3 regions of the Stappia sp. P2PMeth1 genome follow, and region 1 is predicted to be linked to each of the others. Evidence: predicted binding sites of a transcription regulator. Region 1 holds the regulator's gene; each other region holds the start of a gene.

What was found. Region 1 encodes PhoB, which activates phosphate uptake and scavenging genes when phosphate is short. Its sites were predicted from a motif close to TGTCATNNANCTGTCAT; they were not measured.
Region 2: the regulator PhoB is predicted to act here: its motif matches at 4,429-4,445, upstream of P2PM1_RS19660 (esterase-like activity of phytase family protein).
Region 3: the regulator PhoB is predicted to act here: its motif matches at 4,711-4,727, upstream of P2PM1_RS01760 (YdcH family protein).

What each region holds. Positions count from the first base shown of each region.
Region 1 is NZ_FYAW01000010.1:73,467-83,036, forward strand. Features, by position in the region: gene P2PM1_RS05515 (GcrA family cell cycle regulator) at 262-804, shown strand; gene phoB (phosphate regulon transcriptional regulator PhoB) at 962-1,660, opposite strand; gene phoU (phosphate signaling complex protein PhoU) at 1,794-2,504, opposite strand; gene pstB (phosphate ABC transporter ATP-binding protein PstB) at 2,596-3,372, opposite strand; gene pstA (phosphate ABC transporter permease PstA) at 3,450-4,754, opposite strand; gene pstC (phosphate ABC transporter permease subunit PstC) at 4,754-6,127, opposite strand; gene P2PM1_RS05545 (substrate-binding domain-containing protein) at 6,203-7,237, opposite strand; gene P2PM1_RS05550 (ATP-binding protein) at 7,347-8,759, opposite strand; gene P2PM1_RS05555 (tetratricopeptide repeat protein) at 9,026-9,570, shown strand, end outside.
Region 2 is NZ_FYAW01000031.1:44,169-53,738, reverse strand. Features, by position in the region: gene mnmA (tRNA 2-thiouridine(34) synthase MnmA) at 208-1,392, shown strand; gene P2PM1_RS19665 (class I SAM-dependent methyltransferase) at 1,392-2,096, shown strand; gene P2PM1_RS19660 (esterase-like activity of phytase family protein) at 2,201-4,366, opposite strand; gene P2PM1_RS19655 (hypothetical protein) at 4,555-5,049, opposite strand; gene P2PM1_RS19650 (PhoX family phosphatase) at 5,385-7,292, shown strand; gene P2PM1_RS19645 (metal ABC transporter solute-binding protein, Zn/Mn family) at 7,790-8,791, shown strand; gene P2PM1_RS19640 (metal ABC transporter ATP-binding protein) at 8,806-9,570, shown strand, end outside.
Region 3 is NZ_FYAW01000007.1:1,863-11,432, reverse strand. Features, by position in the region: gene P2PM1_RS01780 (propionyl-CoA synthetase) at 1-1,010, opposite strand, end outside; gene P2PM1_RS01775 (sulfite exporter TauE/SafE family protein) at 1,242-2,006, shown strand; gene P2PM1_RS01770 (acyl-CoA synthetase) at 2,112-3,749, shown strand; gene P2PM1_RS01765 (EF-hand domain-containing protein) at 3,885-4,346, shown strand; gene P2PM1_RS01760 (YdcH family protein) at 4,503-4,682, opposite strand; gene P2PM1_RS01755 (YdcH family protein) at 5,081-5,302, shown strand; gene purE (5-(carboxyamino)imidazole ribonucleotide mutase) at 5,420-5,917, shown strand; gene P2PM1_RS01745 (5-(carboxyamino)imidazole ribonucleotide synthase) at 5,940-7,040, shown strand; gene P2PM1_RS01740 (MATE family efflux transporter) at 7,110-8,498, opposite strand; gene rpsU (30S ribosomal protein S21) at 8,991-9,218, shown strand.

The DNA of each region.
Region 1 (9,570 bases):
TGGCGGGCGGCATGCGCACCCGCAACGCGGCCGAAAGCGGCCTTTTCTGGGGAAAACCGGATCAATCCCCAGGTGAATCGCCCCCTCACCTTGAACCGGAAAGCCGGCATATTGTAGCTTCCCAGTCAAGAAATACGACATCTCGTGTATCCGACTCACAATAGCCTCAAAATCCGGCGATGAGCGGGGCGCCCCTTACGGTGTGCCGATAACCTTTTATTAACCAGATGTCGGGGCCCGATCCAACACGGAGTTGAGCGCATGTCCTGGACAAGCGAACGCGTCGACCTTCTCAAGAAGCTCTGGACCGATGGACTGAGCGCCAGCCAGATCGCAGCGGAGCTCGGCGGCGTCACCCGCAATGCGGTGATCGGCAAGGTGCATCGCCTCGGCCTGTCAGGCCGTGCCAAGGCGCCGGCGGCCGCCCAGAAGGCACGCAGCAAGCCGGCCCGGAGCGGCGCCGAGGAGGCGGCCGCGTCGGCGGCGCAGCAGCAGGGCGGCGGCGCCCCGTCCGCACCGCAGACCATCGGCGCCACCGCGCTGAAGATCGAGGCCGCGCCGGTGGCCGCCCCCGCGCCGGAAGCCAAGCCCGTCGCCGAACTGGTGCCGATCGCCAAGCGGGCAACGATCCTGACGCTGACCGAGCGGACCTGCAAATGGCCGATCGGCGACCCCACCAAGGAAGACTTCTACTTCTGCGGCCACCCGTCGAACCCGGGCGTGCCCTACTGCCCCTATCACTGCCGCATCGCCTATCAGCCGGCGAGCGATCGCCGCCGCGACCGCAACGTCGCCAACGGCTGAGGCAGCGTCCCCCTCCAGGGGGCGGCTCTGACGAGAAAGGCCCGCCAGCGGTTTCCGCGGCGGGCCTTTTCGCGTCTGCATCGGTGGAGCGTCCGCGACGGGGATCGCCGGAGCGCCGTGCCAGGCACTCCGGCTCCTTCCATATCGGTGGCCCGCCTCAGGAGGCGACGGCGAACTGGTCGTTGAAGGCGTAGCCGGCACCACGCACGGTGCGGATCGGGTCCTGCACCTTGCCGCGATTGATAGCCTTGCGCAGGCGGCCGACATGGACGTCGACCGTCCGCTCGTCGACATAGACATCGTGGCCCCAGACCCCGTCGAGCAGTTGTTCGCGCGAGAAGACGCGGCCGGGCGAGGTCATCAGGAATTCAAGCAGTCGGAACTCGGTCGGGCCGAGATGAACCTCGCGGCCGGAGCGGCGCACCCGGTGGGTCTCGCGGTCGAGTTCCAGATCACCGGCGCGCAGCAGCGAGGACACGACCTCGGGCTTTGCCCGGCGCAGCATGGCGCGTACCCGCGCCATCAGCTCGGGGATCGAGAACGGCTTGACCACATAGTCGTCGGCGCCGGTGGCAAGGCCCCGGATGCGCTCCTGCTCCTCGCCGCGGGCGGTGAGCATGATCACCGGCAGGCGCTCGGTCTCGGCGCGCGAGCGCAGACGGCGGCACAGTTCGATGCCGGACAGGCCCGGCAACATCCAGTCGAGAAGCAGCAGGTCCGGCTGGCTTTCGCGCAGCAGCAGGTCGGCCTCGTCGCCGCGCATGCAGGTCTCGACCGTGTAGCCCTCGGCCTCGAGATTGTAGCGCAGCATCATGATGAGAGGCTCTTCGTCCTCCACTATCAGGACCTTCGGCATGATGTTTACCCTTGTCCTATCGACCCGGCCGGAAGGCCTTGGTGCGGCTTTTCACTCGCACCGCCTTGCCGGCTTTCGTTGTCAGCAGCAGCGGGCGATCCGATCGCCCGCGCAAGTCTCGATCGCAGCCGCGTCAGGGCACGATGTCGGTTTCGACGCCGGTCTCGTCGACCTTCTGGCGCTCGTCGGTCGGCAGAACGCCAGTCGACATGTAGATGACGTTCTCGGCGATGTTGGTGGCGTGATCGCCGATCCGCTCGATGTTCTTGGCGCAGAACAGCAGATGGGCGCAGACCGAAATCTGGCGCGGATCCTCCATCATATAGGTGAGGAGTTCGCGGAAGATCGAGGTGTAGAGCGCGTCGACCTCGTCGTCACGGTCGCGCACCGCGGCCGCCGCCTCGCTGTCGCGGCTGGCATAGGCGTCCAGCACGTCCTTCAACTGCGCCTGGGCCAGTTCGGTCATGTGCTCGACGCCGAGGGCGAACTTCTTGGAATCGAAGGTCCCCTCGATGGCGATGACACGCTTGGCGATGTTCTTGGCAAGATCGCCGACGCGCTCCAGGTCGTTGGAGATGCGCATCGCCGAGATGACGTCGCGCAGGTCGCTGGCGACCGGCTGGCGGCGGGCGATGATCAGGATCGCCTGCTCCTCGATCTCGAACTGCAGGACGTCGACCCGCTTGTCCTGGCCGATGACCCGGCGGGCGAGGTCCTTGTCCATGCGCACCAGCGCCGACACGGCATCGCTCAGCATGACCTCGGCAAGGCCGCCCATCTCCGACACGCGGCCGGCGATCTCCTTCAGTTCCTCGTCGAAGGAGGATACGGTATGTTCGCTCATGTCTCGTCTCCATCCGGGGCGGCGGTCGCCCCACCCGGCGGGGTGCGCCGCATAGGACGCAGCCTCCCGCCCGTTCTCGACCAGATCCAGATTAGCCGAAGCGGCCGGTGATGTAGTCCTGGGTGCGCTTGTCCCGGGGGCTGGTGAAGATGTCGTTCGTCGCCCCTTCCTCGACGAGATTGCCGAGGTGGAAGAAGGCCGTGCGCTGCGACACGCGGGCGGCCTGCTGCATGGAGTGGGTGACGATGACGATCGTGTAGTTCTCGCGCAACTCGTCGATCAGTTCCTCCACCTTGGCGGTGGCGATGGGATCGAGCGCCGAACAGGGCTCGTCCATCAGGATGACCTCGGGGCTGACCGCGATGGCGCGGGCGATGCACAGGCGCTGCTGCTGGCCGCCGGACAGGCCGGTGCCCGGTTCGTCGAGACGGTCCTTCACCTCGTTCCACAGGCCGGCCTTCTGCAAGGACACGGCCACCACCTCGTCAAGCTCCGCCTTGTTGCGGGTCAAGCCGTGGATGCGCGGCCCGTAGGCGATGTTCTCGTAGATCGACTTCGGGAAAGGGTTCGGCTTCTGGAACACCATCCCGACCCGGGCGCGCAGTTCGACCACGTCGATCGACGGATCGTAGATGTCCCGCTGGTCGAGCGAGATCAGACCCTCGACGCGGCAGATGTCGATCGTGTCGTTCATCCGGTTGAGGCAGCGCAGGAAGGTCGACTTGCCGCAGCCGGACGGCCCGATCAGCGCCGTCACATGCCGCTCGCGGATGTCGAGATTGACATCGAAAAGCGCCTGCTTCTCGCCGTAGAACACCCGCACGTCCTTGCCGCGCATCTTCACTGCGACACCTTCCGGCGTGGTCATGCGCGCCGCTGCCGCGGACCCCGTCACCGGGGCTTCCATCGTTTCCATGGACATGGTCATTTCCTTTCGAGGCCCGCTCACCAGCGCCGCTCAAAGCGCTGCCGGAGGAAGATTGCGATTGCGTTCATCGTGATCAGGAAGCCGAGCAGCACCAGGATCGCCGCCGAAGTGCGGGCAACGAAGCCGCGCTCGGGGCTGTCGGCCCAGATGAAGATCTGCGTCGGCAGGGCGGTGGAGGCTTCGAGCACACCGGTGGTCGGCGAGGTGATGAAGGCGTTCATGCCGATCAGCAGCAAGGGTGCCGTCTCGCCCAGCGCCTGGGCGAGGCCGATGATCGTGCCGGTCAGAATGGTCGGCATCGACAGCGGCAGGATGTGGTGCAGGATCGCCTCATGCTTGGACGCGCCGATACCGAGCGCGGCCTCGCGGATCGACGAGGGGACCGACTTCAGCGAAGCCCGCGTGACGATGATGATCGTCGGCAAGGTCATCAACGCAAGCACCATGCCACCGACCAGCGGCGCCGAGCGCGGCAAGCCGAAAACCCCCAGGAAGACCGCAAGACCAAGGAGACCGAAAACCACCGAGGGCACGGCTGCGAGATTGTTGATGTTCACCTCAATGAAGTCCGTCACGCGGTTCTTCGGGGCGAATTCCTCAAGGTAGATCGCCGCCGCGATACCGGCCGGGAACGACAGCAGGAAGCAGACGAGAAGCGCCCAGAACGAGCCGGAGATGGCTCCCGCAAGGCCGGCAAGCTCAGGGAACCGGCTGTCGGCGTTGAAGAACAGGCCCCAGTTGAAGGGCTGGCTGATCACACCGCGGGCGCTCAGTTCGTCAAACCAGCCGATCTGCGTGTCGTCGACCCGCCGCCGGCTTTCGGGCAGGGAGCGGTCGACCTCGCCCTTTGCCAGTTGGTCGAAGGGATCGGCCAGCGGCACGGTGAAGGCCACGGTCCGCCCGATCAGCGAAGGATCCGCAACGACCCGGTCGCGAATGAGGAACTGCGCGTTCGGCGTGAAGGTCTGGAGGAACTTGCGGCGCTCCGCGGCGGTCACCTCCGGGTTGAGACCGGCAAGCGCATTCTGGACAATGTTCCGCCAGGGAGCGTTGAACACGTCCGCCCGATCGATCTCCTGAGGATCGAGGCGGATCTCCACTGTCACCATGGTCTGGACGAAGGCCTTGTAGCCGCTCATCAAAAGCGAGGTGAACAGGATCGCCAGAAAGCCGAGGGCAAGGAGAATGGCGGTCAGACCGTAGGTCTTCAGCCGCGTGTCGGCAGCGTAGCGGGCGCGTCGACGCGCCTGCATCGCGTCCGACGACCAGTTGACCGGGGTCCGGGCCAGAGCGCTCGGGTTGGTATCAGCCGTGACGGACATCAGTACTGCTCCCGATATTTGCGGACGATCCGAAGCGCCACGACGTTCAGTGCCAGGGTGATCACGAAGAGGACGAGACCAAGAGCGAAGGCCGCAAGCGTCTTCGGATTGTCGAAGGAAGTGTCACCAATCAGCAGCGTAACGATCTGCACCGTAACGGTGGTTACCGACTGCAGCGGATTGACGTTCATGGTGGCGATCAGACCTGCCGCCATCACCACGATCATGGTTTCGCCGATGGCTCGCGACAGCGCCAGCAGAACACCGCCGACAATGCCGGGAAGCGCGGCCGGCAGCAGCACCTTGCGGATTGTCTCGCCCTTTGTTGCCCCCAGCGCCAGGGACCCATCGCGAACGGAGCGCGGGACGGCGGTCAAGGCATCGTCAGACAGCGAGGAGATGAAGGGGATGAGCATGATGCCCATCACGCCGCCCGCGACCAGCGCGGCATTCGGACTGACGCCGAAGCCCAACCAGTCCCCGAGGCTGCGCAACGCCGGTGCGACAGTCAGCACGGCGAAGAAGCCGTAGACGACCGTCGGGATGCCGGCCAGGATCTCAAGCAGCGGCTTGACGACCGCGCGGACACGTTCGGAGGAGAATTCGGTCAGATAGACCGCGGAGAACAGGCCGATCGGCGTTGCGACCGCCATGGCGATCACCGCGATGACAAGGGTGCCGAGGAATACCGGAACGGCACCGAAAGCCCCCGCTCCCGCGACCTGATCCTCACGCATGGGGATCTGAGGCTCCCAGTTCAGGCCGAAGAAGAACTCATGCGCAGGAACGCGGGAGAAGAACTGGTAGGCCTCATAAAGGAGCGAGGTGACGATGCCGGCGGTGGTTGCGATCGCGACCACCGAGCAGAACAGCATGAAGGCGTTCAGCGAACGCTCGACACTGTGGCGCGCGCGATAGCGCACCGAAATCAGCTTGTAGCCCAGTCCGAGACCGACCAGAGCGACAGACACGGCGACCACCAGCATGGCCCACTGGGCGTTGGCGATGACAGCCTTGTAAAACTCGGCCGCAGCCGCGACGTCTCCCGACGGCTCTCGGAAGATGCGCCCAGCAGCCACCTGCTTGATCTCGCTCAGCAGAAGCGCCTTCTGCGCGGTGTCGAGTCCCGCAGCGGCATTGCCCATGCTGTCGAGAATGATCCGGTCTACCGCCGCGCCCTGAAAAAGCAGCCAGAACAGGACAATGATCAACGCCGGAATACCGGTCCAGATGGCGATGTTGAGACCGTGGTAAAATGGCAGCGAGTGAAAGTCGCGATAAGCGGTGCCGCGCACACGTCTGGCGCGGATGAGCCCCGCCACGTAGCCGACTACCGCCAGGACCAAGAGAATGAGAAATACGGTTCCGGCCATCACCGCCCCCGATTGCGGTTGATCAAGAAAATGCCCGCGCGGAGTCCCCGCGCGGGCGCTTGCAACGCTCTCAGATTAGAACGAGATGCTCTCGCCGGCAGCGACCGAAGCGCGGGTCTTTTCGCGCAGGTCCGCCGGAAGCGGCACGAGGCCACGCTCGGCGAGGTAACCGCCGTCACCGATGGCGTCCTCGGAGACGTACTCCTCGAGGAACTCGTTCAGACCCGGAATGACGCCGCGGTGAGCGTTCTTCACGTAGTTGTAAAGCGGACGCGACAGGGAGTACTCACCCGAACCGATCGCCTCCAGAGACGGAGCGACACCGTCGATCGAGACCGCCTTCAGGGTGTCCTGGTTCTCGTACAGGTACGAGTAGCCGAAGATACCCAGGGTCGTCGCATCGGCCTGAAGGCGCTGAACGATCAGGTTGTCGTTCTCGCCGGCCTCGATGAACGGGCCGTCCTGACGCATGCGCGAGCAGACCTCGTTCCACTTGTCGCGGTTGGACTTCCTGAGATCGGCCATGCCCGGCAGGTTCTTGCAGCCCTCATGCATCGAAAGCTCGACGAAGGCATCACGGGTGCCGGAGGTCGGCGGGGGGCCGAACACGACGATCTTGGCCGCCGGCAGCGACGGGTCGATGTCCGACCACATCTGGTTGGGGTTGGCGACGAAACCGCCATTGCCGTCCGGAAGCTCAGCCGCGAGCGCCTTGAAGATCTGCTCGTTGGTCAGCGAAAGATCCGCGCCTTCCTGAGACACGGCGATCGACAGACCGTCATAACCGATCAGAACTTCGGTCACGTCGGTGACGCCGTTGGTCTTGCAGAGCTCCTTCTCGCTGTCCGTGATGGCACGGGAAGCACCAGTCATGTCCGGGAAATCGGGACCGATGCCGCCGCAGAAGATCTTGAAGCCGCCACCGGTGCCAGTCGACTCCAGGACGGGAGCGGCCGAGCCGGTCTTGTTGGCGTATTCCTCGGCAACACCCTGGGTGTAGGGGAACACGGTGGAGGAACCGACGACCTTGACCTGATCGCGAGCGATGGCGGCGCCGGTGAAGGCGACCGAAGCGACCGCGGTCGCGCTGAGAAGAGCTTTGATGTTCACCTGACCTCTCCCTGGATTTCAGGATTTCTCACGTTACCCCGCAGACTTATTCCCGCGAGGTCGAGGGCACCCTAGTCCTGGCCCGTGATGCTTATATGAAGATCAGGTATCACTTTTGTGACAATTCAAGACCTTGACTTAAAACGTCTTTTTTCTCGAAAACAGTCAAAGTGGCGTCTTTTGCGACAGGAAACCTAACGGTGAAGGTCGCGCCCTCGCCCGGGGTACTGTCGATCTCGAGCCGCGCCTTGTGCCGGGTCAGGATGTGCTTGACGATGGCAAGGCCGAGGCCTGTGCCCCTGGTTTCCCGGCTACGCGACGCATCCACCCGGTAGAAGCGCTCGGTCAGGCGCGGGAGGTGCTCCGCCGCGATGCCGGGACCGAAGTCGCGCACGCTGAGGACAAAGGTTCCAGGCCCGCGCGACGCCTCCCCGCCCGCCGGCGGGACCGGCACCAGGCGGATTTCCACCCGCTTGCCGCTGGCGCCATACTTGATGGCGTTCTCGACGAGATTCTCGATCACCTCGATCAGTTCGTCCCGATCCGCCCGGACCAGGCAGAGTGCCGGCGGCGTCTCGATGTCGAGAACGACGCCGGCCTCATCGGCAACAGGCTTCAAGGCGTCGCAGGCATGCCGCAACAGGGGGACGAGGTCGAGCACGGTCTCCGGCTGGACGTGGGCCTTCAGTTCGATGCGCGACAGCGACAGGAGGTCGTCGATCAGCCGACGCATGCGGTCGCCCTGCTGCAGCATGATGCCGAGGAACCGATCACGGGCGACCGGATCATCGCGCGCCGGGCCCTGCAGCGTCTCGACGAAGCCGGTAAGCGAGGCGAGCGGTGTGCGCAGCTCATGGCTGGCATTGGCGACGAAGTCGGCCCGCATTCGCTCCAGCCGGCGCTGCTCGGTCAGGTCCTGCAAGGTGACGAGAACGAAGCGCCCTGCTCCGCCGGCGGCGCCGGCGCGTGGCGCCTCGCCGGGCGCCGCCGCCGGCTCGGCGATCGGCGTCACATAGGCCTCGAGCCAGCTTTCCGTCGGAACCCGCTCGCTCCACTCGATCCGCTGGGCCGGGCCGCCGGCCATGACCTTGTCGAGCGCTTCCAGCAGCACCGGCACGCGCAGGCGCAGCGACAGCGGATCGCCCGGCAGCGGGTCGCCGAAGCGCACCCTTGCAGCGCGGTTGACATAGCGGGTGATGCCGCGCCGGTCGACGATGAAGCACGGGTTCGGCAGCGCGTCGGCGAGCTGCTTCATGCCGGTCTCGGGCCAGGGGGTCAGCGCCCGGGCTTCCCTCCGGCGACGGGTGACGAGCAGACGGCGGGTGGGGGGAATGAGGGCCGCAAGGAGAACCGGAATCGCCCCGGCGGCGACCATCAGCGCCGGCACCCCGGCCACGAGGACGGCGAGCAGCGCCACCGCGACGACGGCGAACAACACCCAGCGCTGCTCGGCGACGCGCTCGCGAAGCCGGCTGCGCAGGCCCGGACGCGCCGCAGGGCGCTCTGTGGTGTCGTCGCTCATTCCTGTCGCCGTCGATCCTGTCGGGTTTCCCAACGGCCTGTCCGTCCGCGGGGCGGCGCGGCAGACGCGGAGCGGAAAGGCCGGGAAAGCGGGAGGACTTCCATAGCATGGCCCATATGACAGGCCCAAGACGGAAACCGAAGCCAGAAGTCGAAGACGGGAAACAATCGCAGCCGGCTGCTTCACGGGGACCGGCGGGAATGCTATCTGCCTGGATGCAGGCAGACGCGCCGACGGACGGCGCGATGCGCGAGGGAGGCTTTGCCATGACCCCGGCTCAGGCGGCTGAACGGCTGCCCCAGGCACTGGCGATGCAGGACTGGGAGACGGCCCGCAAGGCGCTCAAGCGCCTGGTGCGGGCGGATCCGGGCAATGCCTCGCTGCATTACAACCTGGGCCTCGTCCTGCGCCGGCTCGGCGATCCGGATGCCGCCGACGATGCCTTCGGCGCGGCGCTGAAGGTCTCTCCCGGCCATCTCAACGCCCTGTTCGAGCGAGCGGCGGCGGCAATGGATGCCGGCCGCCGGGAGGCGGCGGAGGCCGGCTTTTCCGCCTATCTGGAGAAGGCGCCGGACGATGCCGACGGCTGGCTGAACCTTGCCCGGCTGCGCCTGCGCCGCGACGCGGCCGGCGAGGCGGAAGCGGCCTTTGCCCGGGTCCTTGCCCTGCGACCCGGCGACCGCGACGCGGAGATCGGCCTGGCGGAGGCGGGACTGCGCCAGGGACGGGCGGAGGCCGCGGCGAAACTCAGAACCCTCTTCGCCGAACTGCCGGCCGAACGGCCGCGCCTCCTCAAGGCGATGAGCCAGGG
Region 2 (9,570 bases), on a different contig from region 1:
CGGGTGGACCGGGCGAAAACCGCCCTGGCGCGCTGCGGCGTCCCCTTTCCCATGGGCCGGGCGATCCGCTATAGTCGCGGGCAACAGAAGCGGGCCGCCAGATACAGAGACCTCACGCGCGTCCTCCAGCGACCGTCCGCGCAGAGCCCGACAGCCGCCGCAAGCGGCCGCCGGCCCGCAATCCGACAGGACCGCAAGGTGACATTCATGCTCAACAGTCTCGACATCCCCAAGCGACCGGAGGACACCCGCGTCGTCGTCGCCATGTCCGGCGGCGTCGATTCCTCCGTCGTCGCCGGGCTGATGAAGCGCGAGGGATACGACGTCATCGGCGTCACGCTGCAGCTTTACGACCACGGCGAGGCGGTGCACCGCGCCGGTGCCTGCTGCGCTGGCCAGGACATCCAGGACGCCCGCCGCGTCGCCGAACGCCTCGGCATCCCGCATTACGTGCTCGACTACGAGGACCGCTTCCGCGAGAAGGTGATCGAGCGCTTCGCCGAGAGCTACATCGCCGGCGAGACGCCGATCCCCTGCGTCGCCTGCAACCAGACGGTCAAGTTCTCCGACCTGCTGGAGACCGCCCGCACGCTCGGCGCCGACGTGCTGGCGACCGGCCACTATGTCCGCTCCCGCCTCATCGACGGCCATCGGGCGATGTTCCGCCCGGTCGATCTCGACCGCGACCAGAGCTATTTCCTCTTCGCCACCACCCAGGAGCAGCTCGACTTCCTGCGCTTCCCGCTCGGCGGGCTGACCAAGCCGCAGACGCGCGAGCTCGCCCGTGAGTTCGGCCTCACCGTCGCCGAGAAGCAGGACAGCCAGGACATCTGCTTCGTGCCGCAGGGCCGCTATGCCGACGTCATCGAGCGGCTGAAGCCCAATGCCGCCGAGCCGGGCGACATCGTCCATGTCGACGGCCGGGTGCTCGGCACCCATCACGGCATCATCCACTACACGATCGGCCAGCGCCGCGGCATCGGCATCGCCACCGGCGAGCCGCTCTATGTCGTGCGCCTGGAGGCGGAGGGCCGCCGCGTCGTCGTCGGCCCGCGCGAGGCGCTCGGCACCCGCGAGATCGTCCTGCGCGAGATCAACTGGATCGGCCCCGGCCGCCTTTCCGACATCCCGCCAGGCGGCATCGAACTGCACGCCAAGGTCCGCTCCACCCGCCCGCCCAAGCCGGCCGTGCTGCGCCTCGTCGAGGGCCAGGCGGTGATCGATCTCGCCGACGGCGAGACCGGCGTCGCGCCGGGCCAGGCCTGCGTCTTCTTCGACGACGACGGCGATGGCGCCCGCGTTCTCGGCGGCGGCTGGATCGAGCGCACCATTCCCGTCAATTCAGGCCTCAGCGCCCCGCGCGCCGAAGCCGCCACCGTGGTTCCGCTGTAATGGCTGCCGAGTTCTGGCCCGTCAGCCGCCTGCGCCGGATCGCCGACCGCCTCGCCAAGCGCCTCGGCCTTGCCCGCGTCGCCGGCCCCTCCACCGGTTCGGTGGAAAGCGCCTATGCCCGCTGGGCGCCGGTCTATGACTGGGTGTTCACCGCGCCGCTGGTCTTCGGCCAGCGCGCCGCCGCGCGCGAGGCCAACCGGCTGAGCGGCGAGCTGGTGGAAGTCGGCGTCGGCACGGGCCTGTCCCTGCCGCTTTACGGCGAGAACCTGACCGTTACCGGCATCGACCTGTCGAAGCCGATGCTGGAGCGCGCCCGCGAGCGCGTGCGCCGCAAGAAGCTGAAGAACGTCGCCACCTTGCGGGCGATGGACGCGGCCGAGATGGATTTCGACGCCGCCCGCTTCGACATCGCCACCGTCATGTATGTGATGACCGTGGTGCCCGACCCCTCCGCCGTGCTCAAGGAGCTGGAGCGAGTGGTCAAGCCCGGCGGCACGGTGATCATCGTCAACCATTTCGCCGCCGACAAAGGCCTGCTGGCGCTGATCGAGCGCGGCCTTGCCCGCTTCGCCTCGACGCTTGGCTGGGACCCGCTGTTCCGCCGCGAGACGGTGCTCGACAACACCGCGATGGAGCTGGTCCGCGAGGAGCGCCTCGCTCCCTTCGGCCTCTTCACCATGATGGTGTTCCGCCGTCCGGACTGACCCGAACCGATCCTCTCGAGCCCGAAACGAGCGGCGGGCCGGTGTTACCCGGCCCGCCTGTCGTTGCATCCTGTCGTTACGTCCTGCCGGTCACATCTTTCCGGTCACATCTTGCCGATCGAGAAGAACAGCGTCTCGCCCGAGGCGTCCTGCAGGCCGTCATTGTCGGTGACGACGAAGGCGGTGCCGGCCGCGTCGATGGCGAAGCCCTCGACCTTGTCCTGCACATAGCCGTTCAGCACCATGAGGTCGGGAAGCAGGTCGCGCACCTCTTCCTTGCTCACCACCGGCAGGTCGCCGCCGAGCGGCGCCGGCTGCAGCTCCGCCACCGGCACGCGGTAGAGCTTCTTGATTGTCGCCGCCGCGCCGATCTGGTTGTCGCGCTCCAGCACATAGACATGGTCGCCATGCAGGGTGATCTCGGACAGGCCCACCCAGCCGGTCTCGGCCGCGTCGAGCGGGTAGTGCACCGCGCCCCAGGTCTTGGCCTTGGTGTCATAGGCCACCAGCTTGACCATCCCCTTGGGATCGTCCTTCCATTCGCGCTGCACCGCCATCCACAGCACGTCGCCCTGCACGGTGATCCCCTCGAAGCCGAAGCGGATCTCGTGGGCGAGCAGTTCCGGCGGCAGGGCGATCTCCTGGCGGATCTCGCCCTTGGCATCCGTGCGATAGATCGCATGCGGCACCAATCGGTCGCTACGCCCTTCCGAGGCCAGCCAGAAGCCGCCGTCACCGGCCAGCGCAATGCCTTCCAGATCCAGCTTCTGCGCCGGCTGGCCGGAGCGGGTCACCACCCGCTTTTCGGTGATGCGCGCCGGCGTCTGGTTGGCGTCGATCGTGTAGATGGCCGGCTGCATGCCGTAGACGCTGTCGGACACGGCGTAGAGAATGCCGGGCTTTTCCGCATCCGCCACCAGGCCGGACAGCGCACCCCAGCCGATCAGGCTGTCGGCCCCGGCCGAGGTCAGCATCGGATAGGCGGCCGGCGCGTCCTGCCATTCGTAGATCATCACATGGCTGCCGGCGCCGCCGTCCTCGCGCGCGTCGAACTCGTTCGCCGTGGCGATCAGGTTGCGCGAGGGGATGGCGACCACGCCCTCGGGGCTGATGCCGGAGGGCAGCACCTGGTGCAGGCGCGGTTCCGACAGGGTCGACACGTCATAGACGCCGATCACCGAGCCGCGCTCGGAGGCGACGAAGACCATCGGGATGCCGCCGAACGTGCCGGTCTCCATGCCTTCCGGCTCCACGCCCTTGGAATGGCTGCGGTGCTCGGGATAGTGGCCGATCTCGACCAGTGCATGTTCGAACGACGTGCCGGCGTCATAGACCAGCGTGCCGTCGCGGCGGAAGATCGACCAGCCGCGCGTGCCGCCCTTCCAGTCGCCCTCGTTGGCGAAGGCGACATGGTCGCCGTCGAGCCACTTCACCGCATCCGGCTCGCGCGGGATCGGGCCCTTGCTGCCGGTGAACTCCAGCGCGCCGTTGCGGCGGGTGTCGACGCCCTCCAGCGTCACCTCGCCGGCCGAAAAATGCGACACCACCGTGCCGTCCGCGCCGATGATGACGATGTGGTTGTTTTCCTGCAGCGTGACGACGATCTCGCCGGCCTCGTTGATGTCGACGAATTCCGGCTCCGGATCTTCCGGAGCGATCTCGGCAAGGCCGGTCATGTCGATCACCTGCAGCGCCGCGCAGTCCACCGCGCCGTCGCTGACCGGCAGCTTGACGACGAAGCCCGCCGGCATCTGCGGCAGGCCGCCATCGCCCAGCTTCTCGTCGCGCTCGTTCTCGATCGCCACCGCCAGGAAGCTGCCGTCCGGCGCCTTGGCGACGGAATCGGGCTGGCCGCCGAGGTCGCATTCGGCGACGATCGCCTTGCTGGCCGGGTCGATGGTCACCAGCTTGCCGGAGGGATTGGCATAGCTTTCGGACGTGTTGACGCCGGCGAAGACCATGTTGCCGACGAAGACGGCGGTGGTCGGCTCGCCGCCCACGTCGATATTGCCGAGCGGCTTGGGCGCGCGCGGGTCGGTGATGTCGATCAGGCCGATCACCCCGAGCGGGCTGTCGCTATAGACCAGGGTCATCCCGTCTTCCGAGGCGGAGATGATCTCGGCCGAGGTTTCGCGGGCCAGATCCTCGCCCGGCGCCATGTTGGCGATCACCGGGAAGGTGGCGATGCGGTTGAAATTCTGCTCGGCGCCGGCCATCGCCGTGGAGGCGAGAAGGGCTGCTGCGAAGCCTGCAAGTGTACGGAGTGTCATGGGTTCCCCTCTCCTGACCGCGATCGGTCGCGGATACGCGGAACCCGTGTTAGGGGCGGTCTGTGACACGCCGTTGACAGCCCGTCCCGATCCGCCTGGCGGCACCGTCACACAGGTTTGGCGGAAGGGATCGAGCGGCCGGGACAGGGGCTAAGGGGGAGAGCCCCTGCGGCCGTCGGAAAACCGCGTCAGCTTTCCGTTTTCTCGGAAATCTCCAGCAGCAATTCGTCTTCATCGCGGAAATAGAGGGTGAAATGCTCCGGGTTCAGCGCCCGCCGGTCGGGATCGGGCTCGCGGTCGAGGATATACTGGATGGCCTTGCCGACATCTTCCGCGATCATCGGCACCGCCTCCTTGAAGGAGGGGTAGCCGGCGATGAGAGTGTAGGACGTGACGAGGACCGTTCCGACCATCTTGAACCGCGCGATGATGCTGCCCGCGCGCACGTCGCTGAAGTCGAGGGTCAGCCCTTCAAGGGCGACATCGTATCCCGAAATGCTGAAGCCGAGGCCCGCATCGAGGACCGCGTGAAGAGCGTCATTGATCTTCTCCGCGATCTCCCGCGAGGCCTGCTCGGCATATGCGTCCCCGACCTCCGCGAGGGAGACCCCCGTATAGACGATCTCCGCATAGCCCAGGGTGAGGGTCTCCGCCTCGGGTTCGGGCTCCATCATCTCCATCATGGCCATTTGCTTGCAATCCGCTTTTTGTCCGCGCAGGCAGATCAGAATTCATTCATGAAACAAAATTATACTACCATTACTGCCTTAAATTTAAAAGTATTATTACGTTAACTTCACGCAAAAATCCTCTCATCTGCACAAAGAGAGGTTCTGCATGTTGAAAAATCCCCGCATCCTTGCTGCCACACCCCACCAGAGCGACAGCCGGGAGAACGGCCGTCGTCACACACATGAGTTGCAGCGCCGCTATGGTCCAGCACAGGCCGCCACACGCGGCCTGCCTCCAGCCAGCATGGCCCCCCACCAGTAAAGAATGCCAGCAAAGGAGTCCCAGCATGGATCGCAAGACCGAACAGGACGTTGATTTCGAAGGCTTCTCCTTCGACGCATTCGACGAGGCCCGCAGGCCCTCCCCGCAGACGACCGGCTTCGACCAGGTGGTCGACAGCGCGCTGTCCCGCCGCGGCCTGCTCGGCCTCCTCGTCTATGGCTCCGGCGCCGCCGCCATGGGCCTTGGCACCGGCGTGACCGGCCTGCTGTCGTCCGTCTCCGCCGAGGCCGCCGCCTCGCGCTTTGCCTTCGCCGCCATTCCGATCGCCACCGACGCCACCGTGCATGTGCCGGAGGGCTACACCTGGCAGGTGCTGGCGCGCTGGGGCGACCCGCTGTTTTCCGACGCCGCGGAGTTCGACCACGCGACCGGCGGCGACGCCGCCACCTCCGACCGTGTCTTCGGCGAAAACACCGACGGCATGGAACTCTTCACCATCGGCGGCCGCCAGGTGATCGCGGTCAACCACGAATACGTCAACCCGAAGCTCAACCTGCCGAACAATGACGGCGGCACGCCGGCGAGTGCTGAGGACGTGCGCAAGCTGCAGAACCTGCAGGGCGTCACCGTCATGGAAGTGGCGGAAGGCGAGGACGGCTGGCGCATCGTCGTCGACAGCCCGCTCAACCGGCGCATCGACCACAACACGCAAATGCGCCTGTCGGGTCCGGCCGCCGGCCACGACCTGTTGAAGACCGAAGCCGATCCGACCGGCACCGCCTCGCTCGGCACCTTCAACAATTGCGGCTCGGGCCGCACCCCCTGGGGCACCTATCTGACCTGCGAGGAGAACTTCAACGGCTATTTCGGCTCGACCGACGAGGCCGTCGCCCTGCCCGAGCACTTCAAGCGCTACGGCATCGGCGCCAAGAGCGTCTATTCCTACGAGAAGTTCGACCCGCGCTTCGACATCTCGAAGAACCCGAACGAGCCGCACCGCGCCGGCTATGTCGTCGAGATCGATCCGTCCGACCCGTCTTCCGTGCCGGTCAAGCGCACCGCCCTCGGCCGCTTCAAGCACGAGAACGCGGCGACGGTTCTGACCCGCGACGGCCGCGTCGTCGTCTATATGGGCGACGACGAGCGCGGCGAGTTCCTCTACAAGTTCGTGTCCGCCGGCATCTACACGCCGGGCGGCGACACCTCGACCCTGCTCGACGAGGGCACGCTCTTCGTCGCCCGCTTCGCCGACGACGGCAGCGGCGAGTGGGTCGCGCTGACCCCGGAGGCGACCGGCATGTCGGCGGCCGAGATCGCCATCTTCACCCGCGTCGCCGCCTCCAAGGTCGGCGCCACCACCATGGACCGGCCGGAATGGGTCGCGGTCAACCCGGTGGCGGCGGAGGCCTATTGCGCGCTCACCAACAACACGCGCCGCGGCGTCAAGCCGAATGCCGGCGGCGACGACACCCCGGTCGGCGGACCGAACCCGCGCGCCGAGAACCAGTATGGTCAGATCGTCCGCTGGTATCCGGCCGGCGACGATCACGCCGCCACCGGCTTCACCTGGGACCTCTTCGTCATGGCCGGCAATCCGACCGTCCATCAGGACGCCTATGCCGGCTCGCCGAACATCCATGACGGCAACATGTTCAACGCACCCGATGGCATGATGTTCGACACGACCGGCCTGCTGTGGATCCAGACCGACGGCGACGACGACAACGCCGGCGACTTCGCCGGTCACGGCAACAACCAGATGCTGGCCGGCGACCCGGCGACGGGCCGCATCGAGCGCTTCCTGACCGGCCCGCACGGATCGGAAGTGACCGGCCTCACCTGGTCGGCCGACCGGCGCACCATGTTCGTCGGCATCCAGCATCCCGCCTCGCCCTTCCCGGACGGCGAGGGCACGCTCGGCCGCTCCAGCATCGTCGCGGTCAAGCGGGCGGACAACGCGCCGGTCGGCTGAGGCCGTCCCGGATCGCCCTTATTCCCGCCCTGTCCCCGTTTCGGGGGCCGGACGACAAGCTCCGGCGCGCTGCGACAAGCGGCGCGCCGTTTTTTGCGACGATTGAGAGAGTTTGAGAGGCCGATTCTCAAAATTTCTCAAAATTTTGCAAAAATCTCGCAAAATTCTGCAAGCCTCCGCCCCCTGCTCCAACCCTGTCCCGCGCCTGCCTCGCGCCTGCGCCGCCCCTGCGCCGCCCCTGCGCCGCGCCTGCGTCGCCCCTGCCCCGCGCCTGCCTCCGCCCCTGCCTCGCCCCTGCGCCGCGCCCGCTCTTGTCCCCGACGCCGCGCTCGCTCTTATCCCCGCCGCCCGCGGAGCGCGCATCGTCCCGCTCCTGATTTTGCAAATCATTCGCAATTGCATTGACAAGTTGCAAATGGTTCTCATAATCATTCAAAACAACGGGACATCCCCGCCGCCGGCACTGCCGGACCGGGAGACACGAAAGGATACAGCGCATGCGAACGGGATCTATCACCGGGCTTCGACGGATCGCCCTGGCGGCGGGCTTGATGCTGCTGGCGCTCGCGGCCCTCGCGCCGGGCCAGGTCCGGGCCGAGGCCTCGCAGGCGGCGCGGCCGCTGTCGGTCGTGGTTACCACCGGCATGATCGCCGATGCGGCGCGGCGGATCGGCGGCGATCATGTCGAGGTGCGCGCGCTGATGGGGGCGGGCGTCGACCCGCATGCCTACCGCCAGACCCGCTCCGACATCGCCGCCATGGCCCGCGCCGACCTCGTTCTCTGGCACGGCCTCTACCTTGAGGCGCAGATGGAAGGCTTTCTCAAGGAGCTCGGCGCCCGCAAGCCGGTCGTCGCGGTGGCCGAGAGCCTGCCGCGCGAGCTGCTGATCTCTCATTTCGACTATGCCGACAAGGTCGACCCCCATGTCTGGATGGACCCGCGCCTGTGGTCGCGCGTCGTCGAGGCGGTGCGCGAGGCGCTTGTCGCCGCCCGGCCGGAGGCGGAAAAAGCCTTTTCGGTCAATGCAAAAGCCTATCTTGACGAGTTGGAGCAGGTCGCCGCCTATTCCGACACGGTCTTTGCCAGCGTGCCCGAAACCGCGCGGGTTCTGGTGACGGCGCACGACGCCTTCAGCTATTTCGGCCGCGCCCAGGGCTTCGAGGTGCTCGGCATCCAGGGCATCTCGACCCAGAGCGAGGCCGGCCTGCAGCGCGTCGCCGAACTGGTCGACATCCTGGTGGACCGGCGGATCGGCGCGGTTTTCGTCGAAAGCTCGGTCTCAGACCGCTCGATCCGCGCGCTGATCGAGGGCGCCGCGGCGAAGGGCCACACCGTCGCCATCGGCGGCGAGCTCTTCTCGGATGCAATGGGCCCGGAAGGCGCCTATGAAGGCACCTACCCTGGCATGATCGATCACAACGCCACCGTGATCTCGCGCGCTCTCGGCGGCGATGCGCCGGAGCGCGGCATGGCCGGCCGGCTGGCGGCGGGAAGCTGAGGAGCGTGACGGCGATGCAGGCGCGCGACAGGATCGAACTGGTGGCGGACCGGGAGGCGGAGGCCGAGGCGCGCGCCGAAGCGGCGCGGGCGGCGATGGCCCTGCGGGCGATCACCGTCTCCTATGGCGAGAGCCCGGCGGTGTTTTCCGTCGACGCCACCTTCCCGCGCGACAGCCTCATCGCCATCGTCGGCCCCAACGGCGCCGGCAAGTCGACCCTGCTCAAGGCCGCGCTCGGCATCGTGCCGCGCCTGTCGGGCACGGTCACCGTCTTCGGCGCGCCGCTGGAGCGGGCCCGCGCAAGGGTTGCCTATGTGCCGCAGCGCGCCTCGGTCGATTGGGACTTCCCGACCCGCGTCATCGACGTCGTCCTGATGGGGCTCTATCGCGAGCTCGGGCTGCTCGGCTTCGTGCGCGCCAGCCACCGCGAGCGCGCGCTCGCCTGCCTCGCCCGCGTCGGCATGACCGATTTCGCCGACCGTCAGATCGGCCAGCTTTCCGGCGGCCAGCAGCAGCGCGTCTTCCTCGCCCGCGCGCTGGCCCAGGACGCGGACCTCTACCTGCTCGACGAGCCCTTCGCCGGTGTCGACGCCGCGACCGAGAAGGCAATTATCGATGTTCTCAAGGCACTTAAGGCGGAGGCGCGCACCGTCGTCTGCGTCCATCACGACCTCGCCACCGTCACCGCCTATTTCGACCGGGTCCTTCTGATCAACACCCGCCGCATTGCCGAAGGGCCGGTCGCCACCGCCTTCACGGCGGAGAACCTGCAGGCGACC
Region 3 (9,570 bases), on a different contig from region 1:
AACAGGCTCACCACGTTGTGCTCGGAAATCACCCGCCAGAACACGCCGGCATCCGGCGTGCCGATCGGCTTGCCCTCGAAGACGACCGTCGTCGCGCCCTGCAGCAGCGGCGCATAGACGATGTAGGAATGGCCGACGACCCAGCCGACATCGGAGGCCGCCCAGAACACTTCGCCCGGCGCCACGCCATAGTGGTTCGCCATCGTCCATTTCAGCGCCACCATGTGGCCGCCAGTGTCGCGCACCACGCCCTTGGGCTGGCCCGTCGTGCCGGACGTGTAAAGGATATAGAGCGGATCCGTCGCCTTGACCGGCACGCAGGCGACCTTGCGGCCCTGCGCCAGCGCATCGGCGGTGAGGGCGCCGAAATCATGGTCGCGCGCGCCGTCGAGCGCCGCCTCGGCCTGCACCCGCTGCAGCACGAAACAGGCCTCCGGCTTGTGCCGGGACATCTCGATCGCCGCGTCCAGCAGCGGCTTGTAAGCGACCACCCGGCCCGGCTCGATGCCGCAGGAGGCGGCGATGATCGCCTTGGGCGTCGCATCGTCGATGCGGGTGGCGAGTTCGCGCGCGGCAAAGCCGCCGAAGACGACCGAGTGCACCGCGCCGAGCCTGGCGCAGGCCAGCATCGCCATCACCGCCTCGGGGATCATCGGCATGTAGAGGATGACGCGGTCGCCCTTGCCGATGCCGTGATCGGCCAGCACCGCGGCCATGGCGTTGACCCGCTCCAGCGTCTCCTCATAGGTGAAGACGGCCTGAGCCCCGGTGATCGGGCTGTCATAGATGATCGCCGGCTGGCCGGGGCGGTCGCGCTCCACATGCCGGTCGAGGCAGTTGTAGCAGGTGTTGCATTCCGCGCCGGCAAACCACTGGCCATAGCCGCCAAGCGAGGGATCGAAGACCGTGTCCCAGGGCTTCATCCAGTCGATCTCGGCGGCGGCCTTCGCCCAGAAGCCTTCCGGATCGCGCGCCCACGCCTCGTAGACCTCGTGGTAACGGCTGGTCATCGGCTTGTCCTCCCTATGGAAATTCGGCCTGTCGAAACCCGGCCTTCCGCAACGCGGTTCAGCGTATCTGCCGCGACGGGGCACGGAAAGGCAAGCCTTGCCACCCTATACATTCGGCGAATGGGAAGTTTGCTTAGGCGGGCCGTCCTGCAACATGACAGCGCCCTGCTCCCCCGTATAGATTGGCCAGGGCGTCGATTCGGTGCCAGCCTCCTGTCGGTAAAGACCCCCGTGCATCCCGTTTCCGATCCCCTGTTCTATGCCTTCGCCATCCCGGCGGTGATCCTGGTCGGGCTGGCCAAGGGCGGCTTCGGCGGGCCGCTGTCGCTGCTCGGCGTGCCGATGATGAGCCTCGTCATTCCGCCGGTGCAGGCCGCCGGCATCATGCTGCCGATCCTCGTCGTCATGGACATGGCCGGGCTGATCGCCTATCGCGGCAAATATGACGGGGCGAGCCTGCGCATCCTGCTGCCGCCGGCGATCCTGGGCATCGGCATCGGCTATCTCACCGCTGCCCATGTCAGCGATGCCCATGTCCGCCTGCTGGTCGGCCTGGTCGCGGTGCTCTTCACGCTCGACTATCTGCGCGGCGGCGCCCGGATGGGCGAAGCGAAGCCGCAACGCCCCTGGGCCGGGCGGTTCTGGGGCTCGATCGCCGGCTTCACCAGCTTCGTCAGCCATACCGGCGGCCCGCCCTACCAGATCTACATGCTGCCGCTGCGGCTCGACCCGATCCGCTTCGCCGGCACCACCGTGCTGTTCTTCACCACGATGAACGCGATCAAGCTGGTGCCCTATGCCGCGCTCGGCCAGTTCGACGCGGCGAACCTTGCGACCTCCGCCGTGCTGCTGCCGCTCGCCCCGCTGGCGACCCTTGCCGGCGTCTGGCTGGTGCGCCGGGTGCAGCCGGCGCTGTTCTACCGCATCACCTATCTCGCCGTCGGCGTCATCGGCCTCAAGCTCTTGTGGGATGGGGCGAGCGCCCTCCTCGCCTGATCGCGCAGGCCGCCGAACGCAGTTGATCGAACGGGGCTTTGCCGCTTTGATGCCGGGAACGGCGGGGAGAAAGCGCCGGCTGACAGGGCATATCCGGAGGAACGAATGGCCGACAACGGCACCCCCTTCACGCGCGATCTCGACAAGGTCGAGGCGAACTACACACCGCTGTCGCCGCTGAGCTTCCTGGCGAGGGCCGCCGCCGTCTTCCCCGACCAGACCGCCATCGTGCATGGGCGCCAGCGCGTCTCCTATGCCGAGTTCTACGCCCGCAGCCGCAGGCTCGCCTCGGCGCTCGCCGCCAGGGGCATCGGCAAGAACGACACGGTGACGGTGATGCTCTCCAACACCCCGCCGATGCTCGAGGCCCATTACGGCGTGCCGATGACCGGCGCCGTGCTGCATTCGCTCAACACCCGGCTCGACGCCGCCATCCTCGCCTTCCAGCTCGACCACGCGGAAAGCAAGGTCGTCATCACCGACCGGGAATTCGCCCCGGTGATGAAGGAGGCGCTGGCGCTGGCAAAGGTCGCCCCGCTGGTCATCGACTATGACGACCCGCAGTTTCCGCAAGCCGGCGAATTGCTCGGCGAGATCGACTACGAGGCGTTCGTCGCCTCCGGCGATCCGGACTTCGCCTGGCAACTGCCGGCCGACGAATGGGACGCGATCTCGCTCAACTACACCTCCGGCACCACCGGCAATCCGAAGGGCGTCGTCTACCACCATCGCGGCGCCTATCTGCTGGCGCAGGCCAATGTCCTGACCGCCTCGATGGCCCGGCATCCGGTCTATCTGTGGACCCTGCCGATGTTCCACTGCAACGGCTGGTGCTTCCCCTGGTCGCTGTCGCTGGTCGCCGGCACCCATGTCTGCCTGCGCTGGGTCCGCGCCAAGCAGATCTGGGACGCGCTCGCGGACGAAGGCGTCACCCATCTGTGCGGCGCGCCCATCGTCATGTCGACGGTGCTCAACGCGCCGGAGGAGGACAAGCGCGACCTTGCCGGGCGCATCGTCGAGTTCTTCACCGCCGCCGCTCCCCCGCCCGAGGCCGTGCTTGCGGCGATGAAGGAGGCCGGCTTCAACGTCACCCATCTCTACGGCCTGACCGAGGTCTACGGCCCCGCCGTCGTCAACGACTGGAAGCGCGAGTGGGATGCCCGCACCCCGGCCGAGCAGGCGGCGCTGAAAGCACGCCAGGGCGTGCGCTATGTGGCGCTGGAGGATCTCGCGGTGCTCGATCCCCAGACCATGCAACCCGTCCCGGCCGACGGCGAGACCCTCGGCGAGGTGATGTTCCGCGGCAATGTGGTGATGAAGGGCTATCTCAAGAACCCGGCCGCGACGGCGGAGGCCTTTGCCGGCGGCTGGTTCCATTCCGGCGATCTCGGCGTCATGCATGAGGACGGCTATATCCAGCTCAAGGACCGCTCCAAGGACATCATCATCTCCGGCGGCGAGAACATCTCCTCCATCGAGGTGGAGGACGTGCTGTTCAAGCATCCCGAGGTGATGGCCGCCGCCGTGGTCGCACGGCCGGACGAGAAATGGGGCGAGACCCCTTGCGCCTTTGTCGAGCTGCGCCCCGGCGCGCAGGTGACGGCGGATGAGATCGTCGAGTTCTGCCGCCAGCGGCTCGCCCGCTACAAGGTGCCCCGCCATGTGGTCTTCACCGAACTGCCGAAGACCTCGACCGGCAAGATCCAGAAATTCGTGCTGCGCGAGATGGCGAAGGAGGTGTGAGCACCGCGCTCCGGCCGCAAGCGGCGGGCACGCCTGCGACAGCGCGCCGCCCCGTCGCCTTGCGCGTTTCGGAGTAAGATCTCAACGTTCGAAGACATGAAATAAACGGCGCCCACGGGTGCCGGGGAGCAGGACATGACACATCTTCGCCGCACGTTGGCAGGCCTCACGCTTGCCGCAACCCTGGTCAGCGGGGCCGCGCTGGCACAGCAGGGGATGGGTCAGGGCATGGGGGGCGGCGGCATGGCCACCCGGATGGAAGCCATGGACACGGACGGCAATGGCAGCGTCTCGCTGCAGGAGATGCTGACCCACGCCGAGGACGTCTTCCATGCGATGGACAGCGACGGCGACGGCAAGCTGACCATGGACGAATACATGGCGCTCCGGATGGGTTCCCAGCAGGGCGGCAACACCGCGATGCAGGCACGCCGGCAGGAGGAGAAGGAGGCGCGCTTTGCGCCCATGGACACGAACGGCGACGGGACGCTGAGCCTCGACGAGTTCCTGTCCGGCGCCAAGGCCCGTTTCGGCCTCGCCGATGAAAATGGCGACGGCGAACTGGCCCGGCCCGAGTGGCGCGCCTTGCACTTCTGAGGCGTGTTTGGGGCCGCCCACCTGCGCGCCGACAGGTCCGTGCGCCATGACACCCCGACAGTCTGGGCCGCGAAAACACAGAAGCCGCGGCAAGGCCGCGGCTTCTGCTGTGGTCGAAGGGGCCTTGCGGCCCCTTCCCGTGTCAATGCAGGATCTTCAGTGCAGGGTAGAGCCGGAGCGAAGCCGCTCGATCTGGTCCTTGAGCTGAAGTTTCTGGCGCTTCAGGCTGGCGATCTCCAGCGAGTCCGTGCTCGGATGGCGCATCGCCTCTTCCAGTTTTCGCTCAAGATCCGAGTGACGTTTCTTCAACTCGACCAGATGCGACTGAAGGGACATGGATAACCTCCTTGCCTATTCGCGTTTGACGACATCAGTGTGACACAGCCTGCAAGCCCTGTCGAACGCTTCCGAAGGTCCTTGCCCCGATTGCGCGATTGCCGTTAGCGCAGGGTTTACGGAGCGTTTTCTCCGGCGGATCCGCCCGTCCGCGGCCCTCCGGCCGCCGCCTGCGACACCCTGTCCACGGCCGCCGCGCGTCGCCGCGATGTTCAACGGGTCTACCGCCCGGGCCGCCATCGCGGTATCCTGTCGGCGGAAGCGTTTTGGCCTTCGGGAGGACCCTGTCCAAGCGTTCCGGGGCGTTGAAGATGATCGGCTTTGCGAAGGTCGGGCGATCCGCCTTGCACCTTCCGCCGGTCGGGTGGGCGTTTGCGCCGAAAGTCTGGAGTAGAGGCATGGATGCGGGCATGGACGGCGACTTCGACGACAAGACGGTGCGCATCGAGCTGGCGCGCCTGCGCCAGGAACACCGGGACCTCGACATGGCCATCGGCGCCATGGTGGAGACCGGCCGCGCCGACGCGCTGCAGCTTCAGCGCCTGAAGAAAAAGAAGCTCGCGCTCAAGGACCGCATCACCACGCTCGAGGATCGCCTGCTTCCCGACATCATCGCCTGACCGGCCCTGACGGCTCTCCGGCGCCGTGCCGCAAGGCCCTTGCGCACCGCCCGGCTCTGCCTATAGTGCGGGGCCTTCCGGCACGGCCGGCAACAGCAACCTCAGGCAGGGGCGCGCATGGGCGAGGCAAATCCGCAAGTGGCCATCATCATGGGCAGTCAGTCCGACTGGCCGACCATGAAACATGCGGCCGACACGCTGGCGGCACTCGGCGTCTCGCATGAGGCGCGCATCGTCTCGGCCCACCGAACCCCCCAGCGGCTCTACGATTTTGCGACCGGCGCCCGCGAGGCCGGCTTCAAGGTGGTGATCGCCGGCGCCGGCGGTGCCGCCCACCTGCCCGGCATGACCGCTTCGATGACGCCGCTTCCCGTGTTCGGCGTGCCGATCGAGTCCCGCACGCTGAAGGGCGAGGACAGCCTGCTGTCCATCGTCCAGATGCCGGCCGGCATTCCGGTCGGCACCCTTGCAATCGGCAAGGCCGGCGCGGTCAACGCCGCCCTGCTCGCCGCCGCCGTTCTGGCCCTCACGGACACCGCCCTCGCCGCTCGGCTCGACGACTGGCGCCGGCGCCAATCCGAGGCGGTCGCCGAGCACCCGTCCGACGACGCTTGACCAGGAAGGGCACGGGCAGATGATGAAGACCGGCGACCGGCCGTTGCTGCCGGGAGATACGATCGGCATTCTCGGCGGCGGCCAGCTCGGTCGCATGATCGCCCTTGCCGCCGCCCCGCTCGGCCTCAAGACCCATATCTTCTGTCCCGATCCGGCGAGCCCCGCCTTCGAGGTCGCCCAGACCCACACCATCGCCGGCTATGACGATGTTGCCGCGCTCGACATCTTCGCTGCCTCGGTCGATGTCGTTACCTACGAGTTCGAGAACGTCCCCGGCCCGACCGCCAGCCATCTGGCCGCCCGCGTGCCGGTGCGCCCGGGGCCGCGCGCCCTTGCGGTCTCGCAGGACCGGCTGGAGGAAAAGAGCTTCCTGCAGACCGCTGGCATTCCGGTCGCCGGCTTCTGGCGCGTCGACAGCGACGAGGAGGCGGTCGCCGCGCTGCATGAGGCCGGTGGCACAGGCATCCTCAAGACCCGGCGCCTCGGCTATGACGGCAAGGGCCAGATCCTGCTGCGCTCGGCGGCGGAAGCGCGCGATGCCTTCACCCGGCTCGGCCGCCAGGCCGCCATCATGGAAGCCTTCGTGCCCTTCGAGCGCGAGGTCTCGGTGATCGCCGCGCGCGGCCTCGACGGCACCTTGCGCGCCTATGACGTCGCCGAGAACGTCCACCGCGACCATATCCTCAAGACCTCGACCGTACCGGCGGCCCTTGCCCCCGAGCTGGCGGCCGAGGCCCGCCACATGGCGGAGACGATCTGCGAGCGGCTCGACTATGTCGGCGTCATCGGCGTCGAGATGTTCGTGCTGCCGGAGGGAGCAAAGGGCCCGCGCCTCGTCGTCAACGAGATCGCTCCGCGCGTGCACAATTCCGGCCACTGGACCCAGGACGCCTGCCAGGTCTCGCAGTTCGAGCAGCATGTGCGCGCCGTCGCCGGCTGGCCGCTCGGCAGCGCCGAGCGCCATTCCGACGTGGTCATGGAGAACCTGATCGGCGAGGAGGCGGACCGCTGGGCCGACATCCTCAGCGAGGCCGGCGCCTCGCTGCATCTCTACGGCAAGACGGAGAGCCGGCCGGGGCGCAAGATGGGCCATGTCAACCGCATCCGCCCGCTCAAGGCCTGAGCCGGCGACCCGGACCGGATCACCGCAGACCAGAACGCCTCAGACCAGGCCGCCTCAGATCAGGCCGCCTCAGATCAGGCCGATCCGCTCGCGCAGCGCGAAGCGCCACATGACGAGCACGGCGACGAAGGCAAGGCCCGCCGCCAGCCCGATCCAGATGCCGATGCCGCCGAAGCCGAGCGGGAAGCCGAGCACATAGGCGCCGACCATGCCGACGCCCCAATAGCCGGCCACCGCCATGATCATCGGCACCTTGGTGTCCGACAGGCCGCGCAACAGGCTGCCGCCGATCACCTGCGCCCCGTCGAAGACCTGGAACAGCGCCGCCACCGCCAGGAAACTGATGCCGATGGCATGGACGCTTGCCGCATCCGGATTGCCGAAGTCGAGGAACAGGCCGACCAGCGTCTCGGGGATCAGCAGGAAGACGATGGCGCTCGTGCTCATGAAGGCCATGCCGAGGTTGAAGCCGGTCCAGCCGGCCCGCCCGACCGCCTTGCGGTCGCCGCGCCCGGCCGCCAGGCCGATGCGGATCATCGCCGCCTGGCCGATGCCGATCGGCACCATGAAGGCGATCGAGGCGAACTGGGTGGCGATCCCGTGCGCCGCAAGGTCGATGGTGCCGATCCAGCCCATCATCACCGACGTGCCGGAAAACAGCGCCACCTCGACCAGGAGCGTCACCGCGATCGGCCAGCCGAGCTTGACGATCTCCAGGAGCTTCGGCCAGTCCGACCGCCAGATCCGCCCGAACACGCCATAGCGCCGCAGATGCGGCTGGCGCAGCACATAGGCCACCAGCAGCAGGAAGGTCACCGTCGAGGTGATCACCGAGCCGATCGCGGCGCCGACCAGTTCCAGCCGCGGAAACCCGAAATGGCCGAAGATCAGCACATAGTTGACCATGGCGTTGAGCACAGCTCCGGCCACCGTCGCCCACAGGACCGCCTGGGCCCGCTCCATCACGGTGATGAAGTTTCTCAGCGCCATCGTCAGCAGCGACGGCACCAGGGTGACCATCATCACCTGGGCATAGCCGCCGGCCAGCGCCGCCACCTGCGGCTCCTGGCCGAGCGCCAGCAGCAGATCCTCGGTGTGCCACATCACCAGCAGGGCCGGGATCGAATAGAGCGCGACGAACCAGAAGCCCATCCGCACCGCCCGCCGCAGCTCGCGCACCTTGCGCTCGCCGCGGGCCCGCGCCGCCAGCGGGATCACCGCCTGCAGCACGCCCATGCCGAACAGCCAGAGCACGATATAGAGGTTGAAGGCCAGCACCACCGCCGCCAGCTCGGTGGCGCCGAGCCAGCCGATCATCAGCACATCCGTGGTATTGACGGCCATCTGCGCCAGTTGCGCCCCGGCGATCGGGGTGCCGAGCGCCAGGGTCGGCAGGATATCGCCGCGCCAAAGGGCGGAAAGCCGGCCGGCCGGCCGGGCCGTGGAGGGATCGGTCATCCCCTGAACTCCGGGAGTGCCCGGAGCTCACACCGGTGCGCACAGGCCGCGAGGGCCTGAAGAGAGCGCAACCAGGTCCCGCACGGGCAAAGGACATGGACACCGGACGCCGCGCAGGGCGAAAATCCGCGCCGGCAGCCGGACCTCTTCCTAGTTCCTCGCTACAATCCTGTCCAGAAAAACCGGCCGCCCGCTTTTGCCGCCGCGACGCTGAAACCCTGTGCCGAACCGGGTCGGGATTCCCCACTGTGCAGCCGCAAAACATGGCTCGGAACCGGTGAATGCGGGTGGACAAGCCCGGTTGCCTCTGCTAACACAACGCCCTGACTGGCGACGCGAGGGCGGCGCGGCCTTGTCTTTGTGCAAGTGGCAGCCCCTTCCCGGATGGCGACCGGTTTCGGTGGTGATCCGACTTCGCTTCCGCATCACATTGAAATTGCTCCGCACAGGGTGCAGGTCCGCATCCCGTGCAAACACGATGGGAAAAGACGCGTGCAGGTTCTGGTCCGCGACAACAATGTCGATCAGGCGCTCAAGGCGCTTAAGAAGAAAATGCAGCGCGAAGGCATCTTTCGCGAGATGAAGCTTCGCGGCCACTACGAAAAGCCGTCCGAGAAGAAGGCCCGTGAAAAGGCCGAGGCCGTTCGCCGCGCCCGCAAGCTGGCGCGCAAGCGGGCCCAGCGCGAAGGCCTGCTGCCGAGCAAGGCTCCCCGCCGCTAAAAGTACGGCCCGGCGCGGACCAGTGTTTCGCGCCACGTCCAGCCGACACCCCAGGTTCTTTCGCCTCCCTCCCGGGCCGTTACGCCCGGCATGGAGGCGAAGCCGTTTGGGAAGGCCCGCGCCGGCCACGGCCGAAGCGGGTCGGTGCCAGTACGGGTCGGTGCCAGTATGGGTCGATGCCAATACGGGTCGGTGCCGGCATCGGGGAGGCGCCGCGAGCGGGTTCGGCCCTGGCAATTGGCGGATGTCCCGATGCGGTTCGCCGGGTTTCCGCCCGAATCGCTTGGCATCTTGTCGCCTGGCTTCTAGTCGCCCGGCATCGTCCGGCGGCGGGTGGAACGCGCTGGACGAT